DNA from 4 places in the Pseudoalteromonas sp. Hal040 genome. Region 1 is predicted to be linked to each of the others. Evidence: predicted binding sites of a transcription regulator. Region 1 holds the regulator's gene; each other region holds the start of a gene.
What was found. The regulator sigma-54, encoded in region 1, starts transcription at its own class of promoters, with help from an activator protein. The targets are predictions, from matches to a motif close to GTTGGCACGNNNNTNGNNT.
Positions count from the first base shown of each region.

Region 2: a site for sigma-54 is predicted at 1,021-1,039, ahead of P4S60_RS13715 (DUF3192 domain-containing protein). Genes of this name have one in related genera too.
Region 3: a site for sigma-54 is predicted at 1,722-1,740, ahead of dps (DNA starvation/stationary phase protection protein Dps). Genes of this name have one in related genera too.
Region 4: a site for sigma-54 is predicted at 1,412-1,430, ahead of fliE (flagellar hook-basal body complex protein FliE). Genes of this name have one in related genera too.

Region 1 is NZ_JARLUU010000001.1:3,096,081-3,100,171, forward strand. It holds gene lptA (lipopolysaccharide transport periplasmic protein LptA) at 1-204, shown strand, start outside; gene lptB (LPS export ABC transporter ATP-binding protein) at 201-926, shown strand; gene P4S60_RS14365 (RNA polymerase factor sigma-54) at 1,042-2,538, shown strand; gene hpf (ribosome hibernation promoting factor) at 2,566-2,853, shown strand; gene ptsN (PTS IIA-like nitrogen regulatory protein PtsN) at 2,857-3,309, shown strand; gene rapZ (RNase adapter RapZ) at 3,310-4,091, shown strand, end outside.
Region 2 is NZ_JARLUU010000001.1:2,956,683-2,960,773, forward strand. It holds gene P4S60_RS13710 (D-2-hydroxyacid dehydrogenase) at 1-919, shown strand, start outside; gene P4S60_RS13715 (DUF3192 domain-containing protein) at 1,083-1,463, shown strand; gene P4S60_RS13720 (GGDEF domain-containing response regulator) at 1,497-2,420, opposite strand; gene P4S60_RS13725 (response regulator) at 2,389-3,687, opposite strand; gene P4S60_RS13730 (PAS domain S-box protein) at 3,710-4,091, opposite strand, start outside.
Region 3 is NZ_JARLUU010000001.1:893,446-897,536, forward strand. It holds gene corA (magnesium/cobalt transporter CorA) at 119-1,075, shown strand; gene dps (DNA starvation/stationary phase protection protein Dps) at 1,136-1,654, opposite strand; gene P4S60_RS04060 (CBS domain-containing protein) at 1,881-2,300, opposite strand; gene P4S60_RS04065 (substrate-binding domain-containing protein) at 2,380-3,390, opposite strand; gene P4S60_RS04070 (GGDEF domain-containing protein) at 3,499-4,008, opposite strand; gene P4S60_RS04075 (hypothetical protein) at 3,993-4,091, opposite strand, start outside.
Region 4 is NZ_JARLUU010000001.1:2,621,726-2,625,816, forward strand. It holds gene fliF (flagellar basal-body MS-ring/collar protein FliF) at 1-1,020, opposite strand, end outside; gene fliE (flagellar hook-basal body complex protein FliE) at 1,041-1,373, opposite strand; gene P4S60_RS12155 (sigma-54-dependent transcriptional regulator) at 1,544-2,947, opposite strand; gene P4S60_RS12160 (sensor histidine kinase) at 2,944-4,056, opposite strand.

The sequences.
Region 1 (4,091 bases):
CGTTACGATGTTGCGAAACGCTTCTTAACACTCAATGGCGAAGCTGAAGTCACTCAATCGGGCCAAAAAGTAACGGCTAAAAGCATTACCTACGATATGGCTCAACAGCTGATCAGCGCCGAAAAAGACGAAAACTCAACAGATCGCGTACACACGATCCTAGTTCCAGTTGAAAACAAAAAAGATAACAAAGGCCAACCATGAGCACATTAAAAGCAGAGCTTTTAGCTAAGAGCTACAAAGGCCGCCAAGTGGTTAAAAGTGTAGGCCTTGAAGTTGAAGCTGGCAGCATTGTTGGTTTACTTGGTCCAAATGGCGCAGGTAAAACGACAACCTTCTATATGATTGTAGGCTTAGTACCCAGCGACAAAGGTAAAATCAGCATTGATGATAACGACATTACGCTTTTACCAATGCATAGCCGCGCACGTTTAGGTATTGGTTATCTGCCGCAAGAGTCGTCAATTTTTAGAAAGTTGACGGTTTATCAAAACTTGATGGCAATTTTAGAAACCCGTAAAGATCTAAATAAAACCACCCGCGAAGAAACGCTAAACAGCTTACTCGACGAATTTAGCATTCAACATATCCGTGACAGCCAAGGTATGGCGCTGTCAGGTGGCGAACGCCGCCGCGTTGAAATTGCTCGCGCATTAGCCGCAAATCCTAAATTTATCCTTTTAGATGAGCCTTTTGCTGGTGTTGATCCAATTTCAGTGTTAGATATAAAGAAAATTATTGAGCACCTAAAAAACCGCGGTATTGGGGTACTCATTACTGACCATAATGTTAGAGAAACCCTTGATGTTTGTGAAAAAGCCTACATTGTTTCTCATGGGGAGCTAATTGCATCAGGCACACCTGAGCACGTATTAGCTGACCAAACTGTACGTGATGTATATCTAGGCGAGCAATTCAGGCTGTAACCATTACGCCACCGACTAGAGCATCTGCTAGACTTATAACAATGACAATAAATCGATAATGACTTAACTGTGTTTGCACAGTCATCGATAACTTAAAAAGGATTGTTAGGGATACATGAGGCAATCATTACAGCTGCGCATGGGCCAGCAACTTACAATGACTCCACAACTGCAACAAGCGATTCGTTTGTTGCAGCTCAGTACATTGGATCTCCAGCAAGAAATTCAAGAAGCGCTTGATAGTAATCCCCTACTTGAAGTGGAAGAGGCTGATTACAACGAAGAAAGTATCGGTAAGAATGAGCAAAAAGCGGAATCTGACGATATGCAACTGAGCGCGTCTGCAGAAGAAGCACCTAGCGAATACGAGCAAGAAAGCAGTGACGCCCTCAATAAAGACACCGTAAGTGATGACTTAGCTATGGACGTCACGTGGGACGAGTACATGAGCGCAGCCCCATCAACATCATCAGGACCGATGCCTGAAGATGAGTCTATTTACCAAGGCGCATCAACTGAAACCCTACAAGAATACCTGATGTGGCAATTACAGCTCACACCATTTAGCCCAACTGACGAAGCGATTGCCGTAGCCATAGTAGAAGCCATAGACGACTCAGGTATTTTAACGATCAGCTGTGAAGATATTGTCGAAAGCTTTAATCAAAATAACGATGAAGAAGAAATCGAACTTGATGAAGTTGAAGCGGTCTTAAAAAGAATACAATTATTCGATCCTGTTGGTATTGGCGCGCGCAGTTTACAAGAATGCCTGTGTATTCAGCTTCGTCAATTTGACGCTAGCACACCATATTTAGCTGAAACTAAAATGGTTTTATCTGAGCATATCGAATTATTAGCGAGTCGCGACTATCGCACTTTGATGAAAAAGACTAAGCTTAAAGAAAATGAGCTTAAAGAAGTGATGACGCTTATTCACAGCTTAAATCCTAAGCCTGCGGATAGCATAGTACGCGAAGAGTCTGAGTACGTTATACCTGATGTATCAGTGAAAAAAGTAAAAGGTCGCTGGGTGGTTGAGTTAAATCCAGATTGTATGCCAAAGATTAGAGTGAACAGCCAATATGCGGCTATGTCTCGCTCAGTAAAATCGAGTAGCGACAGCCAATTTATTCGCTCTCACTTACAAGAAGCAAAGTGGTTTATTAAGAGCTTAGAAAGCCGTAACGATACGTTATTAAAAGTAACCAACTGTATCGTTCAACAACAACAAGCTTTCTTTGAGCACGGCCCTGAAGCGATGAAGCCGATGGTGCTAAATGATGTTGCTGAAATGGTCGAAATGCATGAATCGACAATTTCACGTGTAACAACGCAAAAATATATGCATACCCCGAGGGGTATTTTTGAGTTGAAATATTTCTTCTCAAGCCATGTCAGCACCGAAAATGGTGGTGAGTGTTCTTCTACGGCAATACGCGCTTTAATCAAGAAGTTAGTGGCTGCAGAAAACTCAGCTAAACCATTGAGTGATAGTAAAATTGCAGATATATTGGCTGAGCAAGGAATTAAAGTAGCTAGACGTACAATTGCAAAATATCGTGAGTCTCTAGCAATACCTCCGTCTAATCAGCGTAAGAGTTTGATTTAGACGTTTTACATAGAAGGAAAAATGCTTATGCAACTAAATTTAACTGGTCGTCATGTAGAAATCACTGATTCATTAAGAGACTATGTAAACACCAAGTTTGCGAAACTAGAAAGGCATTTTGACCATATAAATAATGTTCATGTCATTCTAGATGTAGAAAAATTAAGCCAAAAAGCAGAAGCAACTTTACATGTAAACGGAGGCGAATTGTTCGCTTCTACAGAACATCAAGATATGTACGCAGCCATTGACTCACTGATCGATAAACTTGATCGCCAAGTCATTAAACACAAAGAGAAATTAGCTCGACATTAAATTATGAAACTAAGTTCACTTACTAACCAGGACTGCAGCAAAGCTGCGGTCCTTTTTAATAGCAAAAAAAGAATTCTTGAATATATCAGCGAACTGGCCCACCAGCAGCTTCCTCATTTATCGCAACAAGATATCCTAGATGCTTTGCTCAACCGAGAAAAACTAGGCAGCACCGGCATAGGTCGCGGTATTGCTATTCCCCATGGTCGAATGAGCGGTGCCGATGAGCCCCATGCGTTTATCATAGTGAGTGAATCACCCATCAATTTTGATGCTATTGATAACCGCCCGGTTGATATATTTGTGGCACTCATCGTACCAGATGGTGACTGTCAGCTTCACCTAAAGACCTTATCAACAATTGCTGATAGACTTAAAGATAAAGAATTTTGTAAACAGTTACGCAGTGCTACAACCGATCAGCAACTGTTTCAGGTCATATCAGCAGAGGCATAAATGGAATTAATTATTATCAGCGGTCGCTCAGGCTCAGGTAAATCGGTCGCTTTACGAGTACTTGAAGACTTAGGCTATTATTGCGTTGATAATATTCCAGTGAATTTACTGCCTTCACTCGTACGTAGCGTATCTGATAATTACGATAAAATAGCAGTCAGTATCGATGTACGTAACTTACCGAAAGAGCAGCAAGAATTTAATGATATTCTTGAATACCTACCAGGGTTTGCAAACCCAACGCTATTTTACTTAGATAGTGATGATCAAACCCTGATAAAGCGCTTTTCAGAAACACGCCGCTTACATCCATTATCGATTGATTCTTTGCCACTCGATCTTGCTATTAAACAAGAAAAAATCTTGCTCGATGTACTGATTACTCGTGCTGATTTTATGATTGATACCACTGATTTGAGTGTTCATCAGTTAGCTGAATCAATTCGCGAAAAGATCTTAGGTAAAAAAGATAAAAAGTTGATTATCACCTTTATGTCGTTTGGCTTTAAGCACGGTATTCCAAAAGAAGCTGACTACGTATTTGATGCACGCTTTTTACCCAATCCACACTGGGAGCCAGATTTAAAGCCGCTAACAGGCCTTGATCAACCAGTAAAAGATTATCTTGCGAGCCACAGCATAGTGCAAAAGTTCACATGGCAAATACAGACCTTTGTGCAAACATGGTTGCCACATTTAGAGCGCAATAACCGCAGTTACTTAACTATCGCAATTGGTTGTACCGGTGGCCAACACCGCTCTGTTTATTTAGCGCAAACAAT
Region 2 (4,091 bases), 140 kb from region 1:
GACATTAGCCAACACGTCGTTAGATGCCCTAGCGCAATTAGGTAAATTAACCTGTTACGACTTAACCGCCCAAGAGCAGGTTGTTGAGCGCAGCCAAGATGCCGATGTCGTTATCAGTAATAAAGTGGTGATTGATCAGCACGCTATGAGCAAATTACCTAATTTAAAATTAATATGTGTTGCAGCGACAGGGACTAACAACATTGATTTAGGTGCAGCAAAAGAGCATGGCATCGCAGTGACCAATGTCGCAGGTTATTCAACGCCGAGTGTAGTGCAGCATACCTTTACCCTCATCACTAATTTACTGGGTAATACTCACAGATACATTAATGATTGCCAGCAAGGCTTATGGCAACAAAGCCCAATGTTTTGCCGTTTAGATTACAGCTTTAATGAAATTGCCAGCAAAACACTGGCTATTGTTGGTTATGGCTCGCTGGGTAAAGCCGTTGCCGATGTAGCGCGCGCTTTTGGTGCCAATGTTATAATCAGCGAACGAAAAGGCGAAACGCCTCGTGAAGGTCGTGTTAGTTTCAATGATGCCCTAACCACAGCTGATATTATTAGTGTTCACTGCCCGCTTACTGATGAAACACGCAACCAAATCGGCGCGGCAGAATTAAGCATGATGAAACCGTCAGCTATTATTATTAATACAGCTCGTGGTGGAATTATCAACGAAGCCGATTTAGCTAATGCATTAGCTAATAATGTCATTGCCGGAGCCGGTGTTGATGTACTCAGTAAAGAACCCGCAGAGCAAGAAAACCCGCTGGCACAATACAAAGGTGCAAACTTATTACTTACCCCACACATTGCATGGGCCAGCCAAGAATCTATCGTGCGCTTAGTTAACGAAATTGCGTTAAATATCCAAGCATTTAATCAAGGCGAAATGCGTAACAGGTTGGTCTAAATCGCAATTTATTAGTCAATAGAGCTAAGTAGTTAGTAATTTATAACTTAGCCTTTTGACTAAAAACAACATAAACAATTGATTTAGTTATGATTTAAAAGTTTGGCAAGCAGTTTGCTATTAAGTGAATAACTAAAAAACAATTTCTTCGGGATAAAAGAACATGAAAAAAGCACTTCTAATTGCCGCGCTAACTGCACCATTTTTAACTGGTTGTGTCATTGCTGTTTCTGACGGCGAAGCCGATACACATTGGGCGGGAAGCTCATCTAGCTGGCAGCAACAACATAAAAATAATCGTGAAGTGATTTCTAATCTTGCATTAGATACAAGCTACCAAACGGTATTAAACAAACTAAATACACCTAACTTTACCGAGTTATTAAAGCAAGATGATGATGTGTATCAAGTATTATTCTATGCAACGCATAGCATTCACTCTGATGGCAAGATGACTAAAGACGAGTGTACGCCACTCGTATTTAAAAATGATAAGTTAATTGGTGTGGGTGATACTATTTATAAATCACTTAGCAATGGCTAATAAGAAATTTAAAACGGGTGAGTAGGCAATCGCCTACTCATGTTCATTTACTGCAATCATTCTCGATACTATCTGATCTCGTCCGGCATCCTTAGCCTGATAAAGACCTAAATCGGCTTCTTCAAGTAAGGTTTGCTCAGCATAAACCTGACCATTTTCAGTGGTCGCAATACCAATACTAATTGTGACATGGTCAGCATTTAGCGACGCTTTGTGCGGGATGTTTAACTCATTCACGGCATTGCGCAGTTTATTTGCAAACGACATAGCCTCTTTCGCTGAAGTATTGGGTAACACCGCAGCAAACTCTTCACCACCATAACGAGCAACAAAGTCACTGCCTCGTTCACACGCCCCAACTAAGGCATGAGCAATTTGTTTTAAGCAATCATCACCTGCTCGGTGACCATAGCAATCGTTGTAACGCTTGAAGTGATCAACATCCATCAATAACACCGATAACGGGGTTTGATCTCGGCGGCAACGACGCCACTCTCGCGCTAAATTTTCATCTAAATAACGTCGGTTTGGGATCTCGGTTAGGCCATCAATTGAGGCGAGCATTTCGAGTAAGTCATTTTTTTGTTTGATCAGCAGCTGGTTACGCACTCGGGCACGCACGATAGCTGCACTAAATGGTTTAGTGATGTAATCCATCGCACCTAATTCAAGGCCCTTTGCTTCATCATCGTGACTGGTATTAGCAGAAATAAATATTACGGGCAGCATACTGGTGGCCGCGCTTTCTTTTAACTTAGTAAGCACTTCGTAGCCGTCAATGCCGGGCATTACAATATCCAAGATCAACAAATCAACACTTTGCGTTTTTAAAAACGTCAGTGCTTTTTCGCCACTCTCAACACAAAAAACATCATAGTCTTGCTGCAATGTTTTCTCTAATACCAAGCGGTTTAACGGATCGTCATCAACAATCAGTACCTTGGCTCTTTTCAACATCAGTAGATCCTTGTTCGATGATAAATGCGATGACCTGTTTTATTTGCCATTGCAACTCATCATTTAATTGTTCGGGCAGTTCACCATCTGCCTTAAGCCTAGCTTCACATTGCTGAGCGCACGCTGACAATCGCTTAAAACCGAGATTTCCGGCTGACCCTTTTACATTATGAACCACACGGACCAACTCATCGGTAGTTTTTAATGTGGAGATTTGTAATAACTGCTCTGCTGCCATAGTCGCAAACTTTGATAACATAGTTAATACTAACTTAGTATTGTTTGCAAACTGAGACAGTATAAAAGCTTGATCAAAAAAGACTTCTTTTGTGTTATCAAGTTCACTCATTGCTAAAAACAACTTACTAGCAACAATCGGTTTAGTTAAATGCTTATTCATCCCCGCCGCGATTGAATGCTCAATATCCTCACTTTCACTGTGTGCAGTGAGTGCGTAAATCGGCATTTGCTCTTTGGTGAATGACTGACGAATAATACGCGTTGCCTGGCAACCATCCATCTCTGGCATCTGAATATCCATAAAAATGAGATCGGGCCTTAAGCTATTTGCCAGTTCAATGCCTTTTTCACCATTTTTTGCACACACAACGGTGACATCAATTTGCTCTAGAATACTTTTAATAATGCTTAAATTAAGCGGGTTATCATCCACAGCGAGTACTAAAAGCCCTGATAAGTCAGTACTTGAAGGCAGTGAAACCAGCTCTTTTTTCGCAGGCTCCGCGGCTTTATCAAGCTGTAAGCAAAAGCAAAATTCACTGCCTTTGCCTTTTTCGCTTTCAAGTTTAATTTCGCCTCCCATTAACGCAACTTCGTACTTAACAATCGCTAAGCCTAAGCCAACTCCCTGATGAGAGCGCGTTAATGATTCATCACCTTGAGTAAATGCATCAAATAAGCGGCTTTGATCTGCCTTGCTAATACCAATGCCCGTATCTTTAACAGTAAAACAAATGAGTTGTTGCTCAGCTGACTCTTCTACCAACATTAAGTTTAATGTCACTGTGCCTTGCTCGGTGAATTTGGCAGCGTTTGTCAGTAAATTAGCCAATACTTGCTGCAAGCAAATTTGGTCACCCACTAAGTTATCGCTAATATTTTGATCGCATTCAACTTTAAACTCGATATCTTTACTTGCGCATAAAGGGGCCGTTATTCCCTGACAATAGTCGATTAAATCAGGCACACTAAAAGGGGCTTTATTAAGTTGTACTTGCGAGCTTTCCGCGCGGGCAAAGTCGAGCATACGATTCAATAAAGTAAGCAAGCTATTGGCCGCTGATTTTGCCTGTTCGGCATGGTTGCGCCTGCGGCTGTGTTAAACCTTGTAAAGCGATAACATCAATTAAGCCTAATACAGCATTAAGTGGTGTGCGTATTTCATGACTGAGGTTAGCAATAAAGCGGCTTTTAGCTAATGTTGCCCGCTCAGCATCATCTTTTGCTTTAACTAAATCCGTCACATCCTGCACATGAACAACATAGTAATCAGGTGTTTGCTCAGCATTCCAAACTAATGACACACTAATTTGTAGCCAGCGCTGCTGCTCTTGTTGTTCAAGACTAAAGTGATAAACTTTTTTCTTCTCATGCAACAGCTCTGTCAGGGTATTTTTTAACGCCTGATAAGACGTATCGGCAAATAAGTCT
Region 3 (4,091 bases), 2.2 Mb from region 1:
ATTGATGTTAGGTTTAAATTATTTTTCTGCTTTACCCGGTAATTAGTAGCATTGTCATTGTTCATTAACGTGAACAGCTATAGTATTTGCTATACATTGATTATTCAGGGTAGGGCGCATGTTACGATTTTTTTCTATAGACAAAGGTGTGATCACAGAAACTGAGCCAGCTGCTGATACGCCTCTTTCAACCGCCATAAAAAATGCTCATTGGATTGATACCATAAATCCGACTGAAGAAGAACGGCAAGCGCTGGCAAGCACGCTTAATATCACCTTACCCGGTGCTGATGATGTTGAAGAAATCGAGGCCTCTTCCCGTTGTTTTATCGACCATGAAGGCTTGCATGTGCATGCGCTTTTCATGTCTCCAAATGAAGGGCGCTTTAACACGGTAACCGTAGCTTGTTTGCTACAAGACAACTGCTTGCTGACAATCCGCGATGATGAATTAGCCGATTTTCGTCTATTACGACTACGTGCTCGGAAAGGGCAGGTAGCGTGTGATAATCCAAAGCAACTTTTGGTGACTTTATTTGACCAAAAAGTCGAAAACCATGCTGATATGCTTGAAGACATGCATCACCAATTAGAAAAACTCAGTGCCTATGTACTTGAAGAGGATGACTCAGACTTAGAAGAAGCTGTTAGTCGAATTTCGCGCCTTGAAGATAATAACGGTAAAGTGCGTTTATGTTTGATGGATACGCGCCGGAATATCTCGTTTTTACTGCGCCACCTAGGAGCGCCGACAGAAGACCGCGAATCACTACGTGAAATTGTACTCGATATTGATACCCTTATGTCTCACTGTACATTTTTGTTTGATAAAGTTAACTTTTTAATGGACTCGACTCAGGGTTTTATTAACATCGAACAAAACCAAATTATAAAAACCTTCTCTATTGCCTCAGTGGTGTTTTTACCGCCGACCGTTGTCGCCAGTATCTATGGGATGAATTTTAACAGCATGCCTGAACTGCAATGGGCATGGGGTTACCCGTTTGCAATTGGCATTATGTTGCTGTCTGGCTTTGCACCTTACTTGTTCTTTAAACATAAAGGTTGGTTGTAACAAAGCATAAAAAAGCCCAGCAAATGCTGGGCAAGGGGTCTTCGGATAGACCTAGGGGGTTTAACCTTTCAATTCGCCGGTAGACGATTCGATATGTGCACGAACAAACCATTGGAATTGTTCTAAGTCAGCCAGTTGGCCGGTGATCATATCTTCAGATACTGGGTCTAGCTCACCAAGCTTATCGATAGCTGCACGGTGGTCTTTATTAACACCGTTGTACACTTTATCAAGCGCTGTTAGGTGGTCAGTCACTAAGCCTTTACCAATTGAATAATCTTGCCAAGTACGGCGTTCTACAATTGATTGAGGTGTGCCAACAGGTACGCCGCCCATGGTTGCGATACGCTCTGCAATCGTGTCAGTCATCTCTTGCACTGCGCTTACTTGTGGGTCAAGCATTTCGTGAACACCAATAAAATTAGGGCCAACAACATTCCAATGAATGTGTTTTAAAGTGAGGTGTAAATCGATTAAAGCGACCATGCGCTGGTCTAGAATAGCAATCGTGTCCGCTGCAGCTTGGTCTTTAACACCAGGTGCTGTAAATTCTGCGACTTTTGATGATGAATTACTCATTACTCCTCCGAGATTATCTGTAAATTTCCTTTCGCTTTTAATCTAAAAAGCATGTGTAATTACATAGAAGCAAGCGTTGTGCCTGATAATCATAAAACTATAAGGTGTTGAATATAAATGGTTAATTTGATTTTGTCTTGGGCTGGAGTAGTTGTGGTTATGAGGGAGTATGAAAACTCTGCACACCTTCTGTAAAAAATTCAGTGTGCAGATACAAAGTTACGAGTTAAGAAAGTAATGCCGCCGCTAAACGAACAAAGTCTGATGAAGTTAGAATTCCCACTAGGTTGTTATCTTTATCAACCACCGGCATGCAGCCATGACGGTTTTCAACAAAAAACTTAGCAACTTCGTGTAGCGGTTGATTTGGGGAGATACTGGTAAAATCGGTTGCCATAATATCAACCACTTTAGTTTGCTTTTCTTTGCGTTCAAGGGCGCTGGCGCTGTAATTAGCCATGATATTCATTACCTGAGCAATCATGATTTTTTGCGTTAACATGCCAACCAAACCACCGTGCTCATTAATCACTGGGATATGACGGACATTTTTCTCTTTCATTAGATTATGAGCATCATGCAGGGTATTTTGCGCGTTAATGGCGAATGGGTCTGGCGTCATCAAATCACTAACTAGGTGTGTCATGGCTACATCCTTACAATTAATCAAGTTGTGGTAAGTCTAGCGCTTATCGAGTTAATTGCACTTTAGTGAGATCAAAGTTTTAGTGATTAACTGTGCAAGTACCTGCATTACTTTGCTGACAATAATGAAAGTCTAAATAATAGTGAGACTTAGCTGGGCGTTCACCTTTAGTGAGGTATTGATACATCAACTCGGCAGAAAGTCGGCCCATTTCAAAAGGGTTTTGACCAATATTGGCCGATGATAATCCTTGCTGTAATACTGCTAATTGCATTTGCTCAGTATCGGCAGAAACAATCACCACTTCTTGATTGGCAATACGTTGTTTATGTTTAGCAATCACGTTTGCATAGTTAGGGTTAAATTGAGCAAAACCGGCTACCGCTAGAAATAGTGGTGGATTTTCAAGGTTAAGCAGTTTGTCGAGTTGACCGAGTGACACCTCTCGCTTACCTAAACTATATAAAGGGCAACGGTCAAATTCACTCCAGCCATTTTCACCGCTTAAACGTTTTTCTGTTTGCCCTGATAAGGCATAGCGAACACCTTCAATACGCTTGTTTAAATTAGGCGTTGTTGAATGTCCTGATTGAATACAAACTTGATTATTTGCCTTGTTGGTGAATTTTTTTAATTCGTTCCCCAAGGCCACCCCATAATCAAAATTATTGGTACCCACATAAGCTAAACGGTACTGCTGATCTTCTTCGAGTAGATCAGAGTCAAAGGTGATCACTGGGATCTGGTTGTCGTGTAACTTTTTTAAAGCTCTTTCAACAAGGTAATTGGAATCTGTGGTTGCGATTAATAAACCGCTAATATTATTTCTGCGAACAAGATCGGTGATCACCAATACCTGCGTGCGTATATCTTGAAAATCTTTGGGGCCGTCGTAAATACATTCAAAATCGAGATGCTGTTTTGCAAATTGCTCACACCCTTTAAAGGCTTGCTGATAAAAGCTATCGTTTTTAGTTTTACCCACAACAGCCACCACATATTTAGCCTGAATTGGCAGGGCAAAAAGCCAAAAACTGGCGCACAAAAACACCCAGTTTAATTTAAAATTTAATAATACTTTTAAAGACATAGCACAACATATTGCAAGTTAAGTATAAGCACGAGCTAATTATAGTGACAGAGTTAGAATTTACAAGATTGATAGAAAGGTATTTGTTTTCTTTGTTTGTCTAGTTATTTATTCCTTGTTTTGGCTGTTGGTTTCTATGCGATTACGGCCATTATTTTTCGCTGCATAAACAGCTTTGTCTGCGCGGTTTACTAAGCTTTCAAAGCTATCATTTGGTTGCCAATTGGTTAAACCAAAACTAGCGGTAACCGATATACGATGTTCTCGATAAGCTATTTGACTGGTTTCAAATGTTTTACGTAGGCCCTCTAAAAATTGCTTAGCCGAGCTGATGTCGGTAGCAAAGAACAACAGTAAAAATTCTTCACCACCAAGGCGGCAACATAAGTCACCTTTATTCAAATGGTGTTTCATTAGATCAGAGAACACTTCTAGGACTAGGTCACCGCCATCGTGACCATAGCTATCATTAATTTGTTTGAAGTAATCAATATCAACAACGCAGGCAAATAAACTAGATGTTTGGTTTGGGCTGAATAGCTGCTGTTGTTCAATAATGAATTGCAGCCCGCGGCGATTGTAGAGCCCGGTAAGCGGGTCTTTTAGAGACAATTCCAAATAACGCTTTTTTCATCCACCAACAGGGTGGTGATGAGACCTAGCCCAGTCATAACAAACACGGTTGCATGGGCAATGACGGT
Region 4 (4,091 bases), 470 kb from region 1:
AGGAATATTAGAATTTACTGGCGGCTGATTTGTGAGTGCTCCTGGAATACCCACAGCAAGACCACCAATGTTATTTTCTTCGAATGTCGTTTCACTGCGCACAGCAGGTAGGTCTGGGTTATAACGTTTTTGTGTTTCTTCTACGGCGCTAAAATCCATATTTAAATCAACTTGCGCTGTATAGTTACCTAAGCCCACAACAGGAATAAGGATGCTGTCGATTTTATTTAAGTATTCTTCTTCACGTTTACGCTCAATTTCATATTCTTTGCGAGAGCGAGCAGCAAGTGAATTTTGTGAACCTGAGTTAAGTAAGCGACCATTTTGGTCAGTTACAGTAACGCGCTCTGGCGATAAACCTTGCACCGCTGATGCAACAATATCAACCACTGAGTCAATTTCTTCACCATCAAGTGTACGACCACGTTTTAAGGTCAATACAACAGTTGCTGAAGGTTGCTTTTCACGGCGAGCAAAGACGTTTTCTTTTGGAATAGCTAAAAGCACTTTGGCGCGAGTAACATTTTTTAGCTCTTCGATGGTACGCGCAAGCTGTTGCTCACGACCATGTTTTAAACGTTCACGTTCAAGGCGTTGGCTTACACCAAAACCCATATCTTGCATGATGATGTCAGTACCTGAGCTTGGCGCTTGCTCTAGGCCTTCACGAGCCATCAATAATTTAATGTTTTGGTATTCACCTTCTTCAACAGAGATGACATTACCATCAAGTTCGTAATCAATCTTTTGTGCGTCTAAAAAGTCCAGCGTTTGAATAAGCTCTTCCGTTGGCATTTTACCAAGCGGACGCATATCTGGCTGACGAGCCCAGATAATAATAAAAATTGCGATAGCCAAACATATTGCCAAAGCAATCACTAAAGTAACCTGGCGTAAAACGTCTACACCGTTTAAGGCACTTAAGTAGCCTGACTTTTGCTCTTGTTGATCATCGGTATCGTTTGAATCGATACCACCGCCGGCTAAGGCTAGATCAGTTGATTGATTAGATTGCGCCACAATAATTCTCCACTACCTAGTTAAACAGGCATGTTCATGATTTCTTTATAAGCTTCAACAAGCTTATTTCGAACCTGTACTGTTGCTTCAAAAGCGACTGATGACTTTTGCGAAGCAATCATAACGTCAGCAAGAGAAACACTGCGGTCGCCCATTTCCATTGCCGTTACTTTTTGTTTTGCTTCTTGTTGTAAGCCATTCACTGTATCAAGTGCATTGGTAAGTAAATCACCAAACTGTGCCGATGATGTTGGCTGAGTTTGTGTTGGTAAATTATTAATTGAGTTACTACGACCTGCTTCTAAGGCCATAGATTGCATTTCTTGAAATAATGCGCTGTTTTGAACTTTCATAATACTCTCTGACAATGCAGTTTACTTATGCACTCATAAAGCACAAATCATGCCACAAAATAAACCCTTATATATCAACAGTTTAACTTGTTTATTTTGTTTGTCAGAGTTTTGACAGCAAACAAGCTCACAAAAATGTGAGCTTGCTTAACTAACTTTTTGGTGGGAGTTTATGCAGGTAAGGCAATACCCAAGTCACGCATTTGCGCCAATTTATAACGTAACGTGCGCGGACTAATACCTAAGGTTTCTGCAACCTCTTTACGCTTACCATTACAGCGCGCTAAGGTTTCTAAAATAATACGATGTTCTTTGTCTTTAAGCTCGTCTTTGTAGTTACCCTGCTCACTCATTTGTGGCACAGTATCTAGATTAACCTCAACAGGCTGTTCTTGATAGGCCGGTGCATTGTGTGGTGGCGTAGCGACTGGCTTTATATCCACCGTGAGCAACTCTTCAATAAAGACATCATCTTGATGAATACTGTTACCATCACATAATATCAACGCACGTTGAATAACATTATCAAGCTCGCGCACATTGCCCGGCCAAGCATGCGCTAACAGCTTTTGCTGAGCTCCTTCGGTTAACAGCGCAATGGGCTCTTTACTTTTCAAACAATGACGCTCAATTAAATGCTCGGCCAATACAATAATGTCACCCGGACGCTCTGCTAATGGTTTCCACATGAGTGGGAACACATTTAAGCGATAATATAAATCTTCTCTGAACAGGTTTTCGCTCACCGCTTCTTTTAAGTCGCGATTACTTGTAGCCAGTACGCGTACATCAAGCTCTATGGTTTTACGGCCACCTAAACGTTCTACTTCACGCTCTTGCAGTACACGCAGTAATTTAGCTTGTAAGCCTAAATCCATCTCCGTAATTTCATCAAGTAAGATGGTACCACCTTGAGCTTGCTCAAATTTACCAGGACAGGCTTGAATAGCACCGGTAAATGCCCCTTTCTCATAGCCAAATAAGGTTGCTTCAAGCATATTTTCAGGAATAGCAGCACAGTTAATAGCCACAAAGGGGGCATCGCTACGGTTTGATTTGTCGTGGATAAAACGAGCTAAAACCTCTTTACCTGACCCACTTGGGCCAAGCACCATAACACTGGCATCTGAGCGCGCTACTTTACTGGCAAGTTCTAATAACTTAATGCTCGATGGATCGGCAACAATTGGGCCATCGGTTTCTTTTTCCTTTTCAGGCAAATAACGACTCACCATGTTAAGAAGCACTTCTGGGGCAAACGGTTTTGCCATGTAATCAATCGCGCCTAAACGCATTGCCTCTACAGCATCATCAATGGTGGCATAGGCTGTCATCATTAATACCGGCAACTCAGGATAATTAAGTTTAATGCTTCGTAACAGGTCAAGGCCGCTCATTGCGCCCATTTGCACGTCACTAACAACCAATGAATAGCTATTTTGCTTAAGTAAGATCATCGCTTGTTCAGCGCTATCTGCAGCAACGCAATCAATACCCGACATTTCAAGGGTATCGATCAGTGCTTCTCGTAAGCCTGCGTCGTCTTCAACGACTAAAATAGAGTTAGTATTCATTTTGCCTCCGCTGACATTGGTTCTGCACTAATTGGCAAGATCAAACTAAAACATGCTCCCCCATGAGCATTATTAGTTACTTCAACCCGTCCTTGGTGCGCATTGGCGACTGAACTTACAACAGCAAGTCCAAGCCCCGTGCCTTGGCTTTTGGTAGTAAAAAAAGGTTCGAATAATTTGTTGGCATGGCGTAAATCAACACCTGGGCCATTATCACTGACACTGATGCGAACACTGTTTACGCTAGTTTCGTCACGTTCAGCACTCAGGGTTACCACAGCCTCAGAGCCAATAATTTGAATACTGTTGTGGATCAGGTTTTGAATAGCACTTGCCAGAGCTGTTTTATTACCCACAATTTCAATATCTGGCTCTGGTAAGTTCACGCTTAGTTCACTGTTATTTTGCGCAACCATCGCATCAGCACCCGCTTTTACTTCATTAAGTAACTGTTGCATTGAAACGCTTTCGACCACTTGTTGCTCACCACTTTTGGCAAATAACAGCATATCGTTCACTTGGGTTTCTAAATCTTTTAAACGCGACATTAATTTTGTATGAAAGTTACCACGCGAGCTTTCTGGCAATCGCTTTGAGCCTAAATTTGCGGCATAAAGCATGGCAGCTGATAACGGTGTTCTGACCTGATGAGCAAGCGAAGCAACCATTTTGCCAAGCGCACTTAAGCGCTGCATATGTGCAACTCGCTTTTGTAAACGTCTGGTTTCAGTTAAATCTGTCATTAGAATTAACTGTCCTGGCTCTGGAGCAAGCGCAGTAATATCAAGCTTAATTAAACGGCCATCTTTAAGTGATACTTCATGTCCATCGTCTTGCTTTGGTCGAAATGAGCGTTGAATAACGCTAAACCACTTTTCACCTTCAAGGGGTTCACCTAGCATATCAATGGCAATTTGATTGGCTTTTGCGATCATGCCTCGGCCATCTAACACCACCACTCCCGCAGGCATGGTATCAACCAAATGGCCTAACCAACTGGCTTGTTGGCGCAGCTCACTCAATTCACCCACATACTCTTCTTGCTGTAGGCATGGGTTATATTGTTTGGCTGTGATAAATTGTGGTTTCAGGACATTTGCTAAGGCCATAATCGATACTCAAAAAATCGTGTCTACCTAGCTAA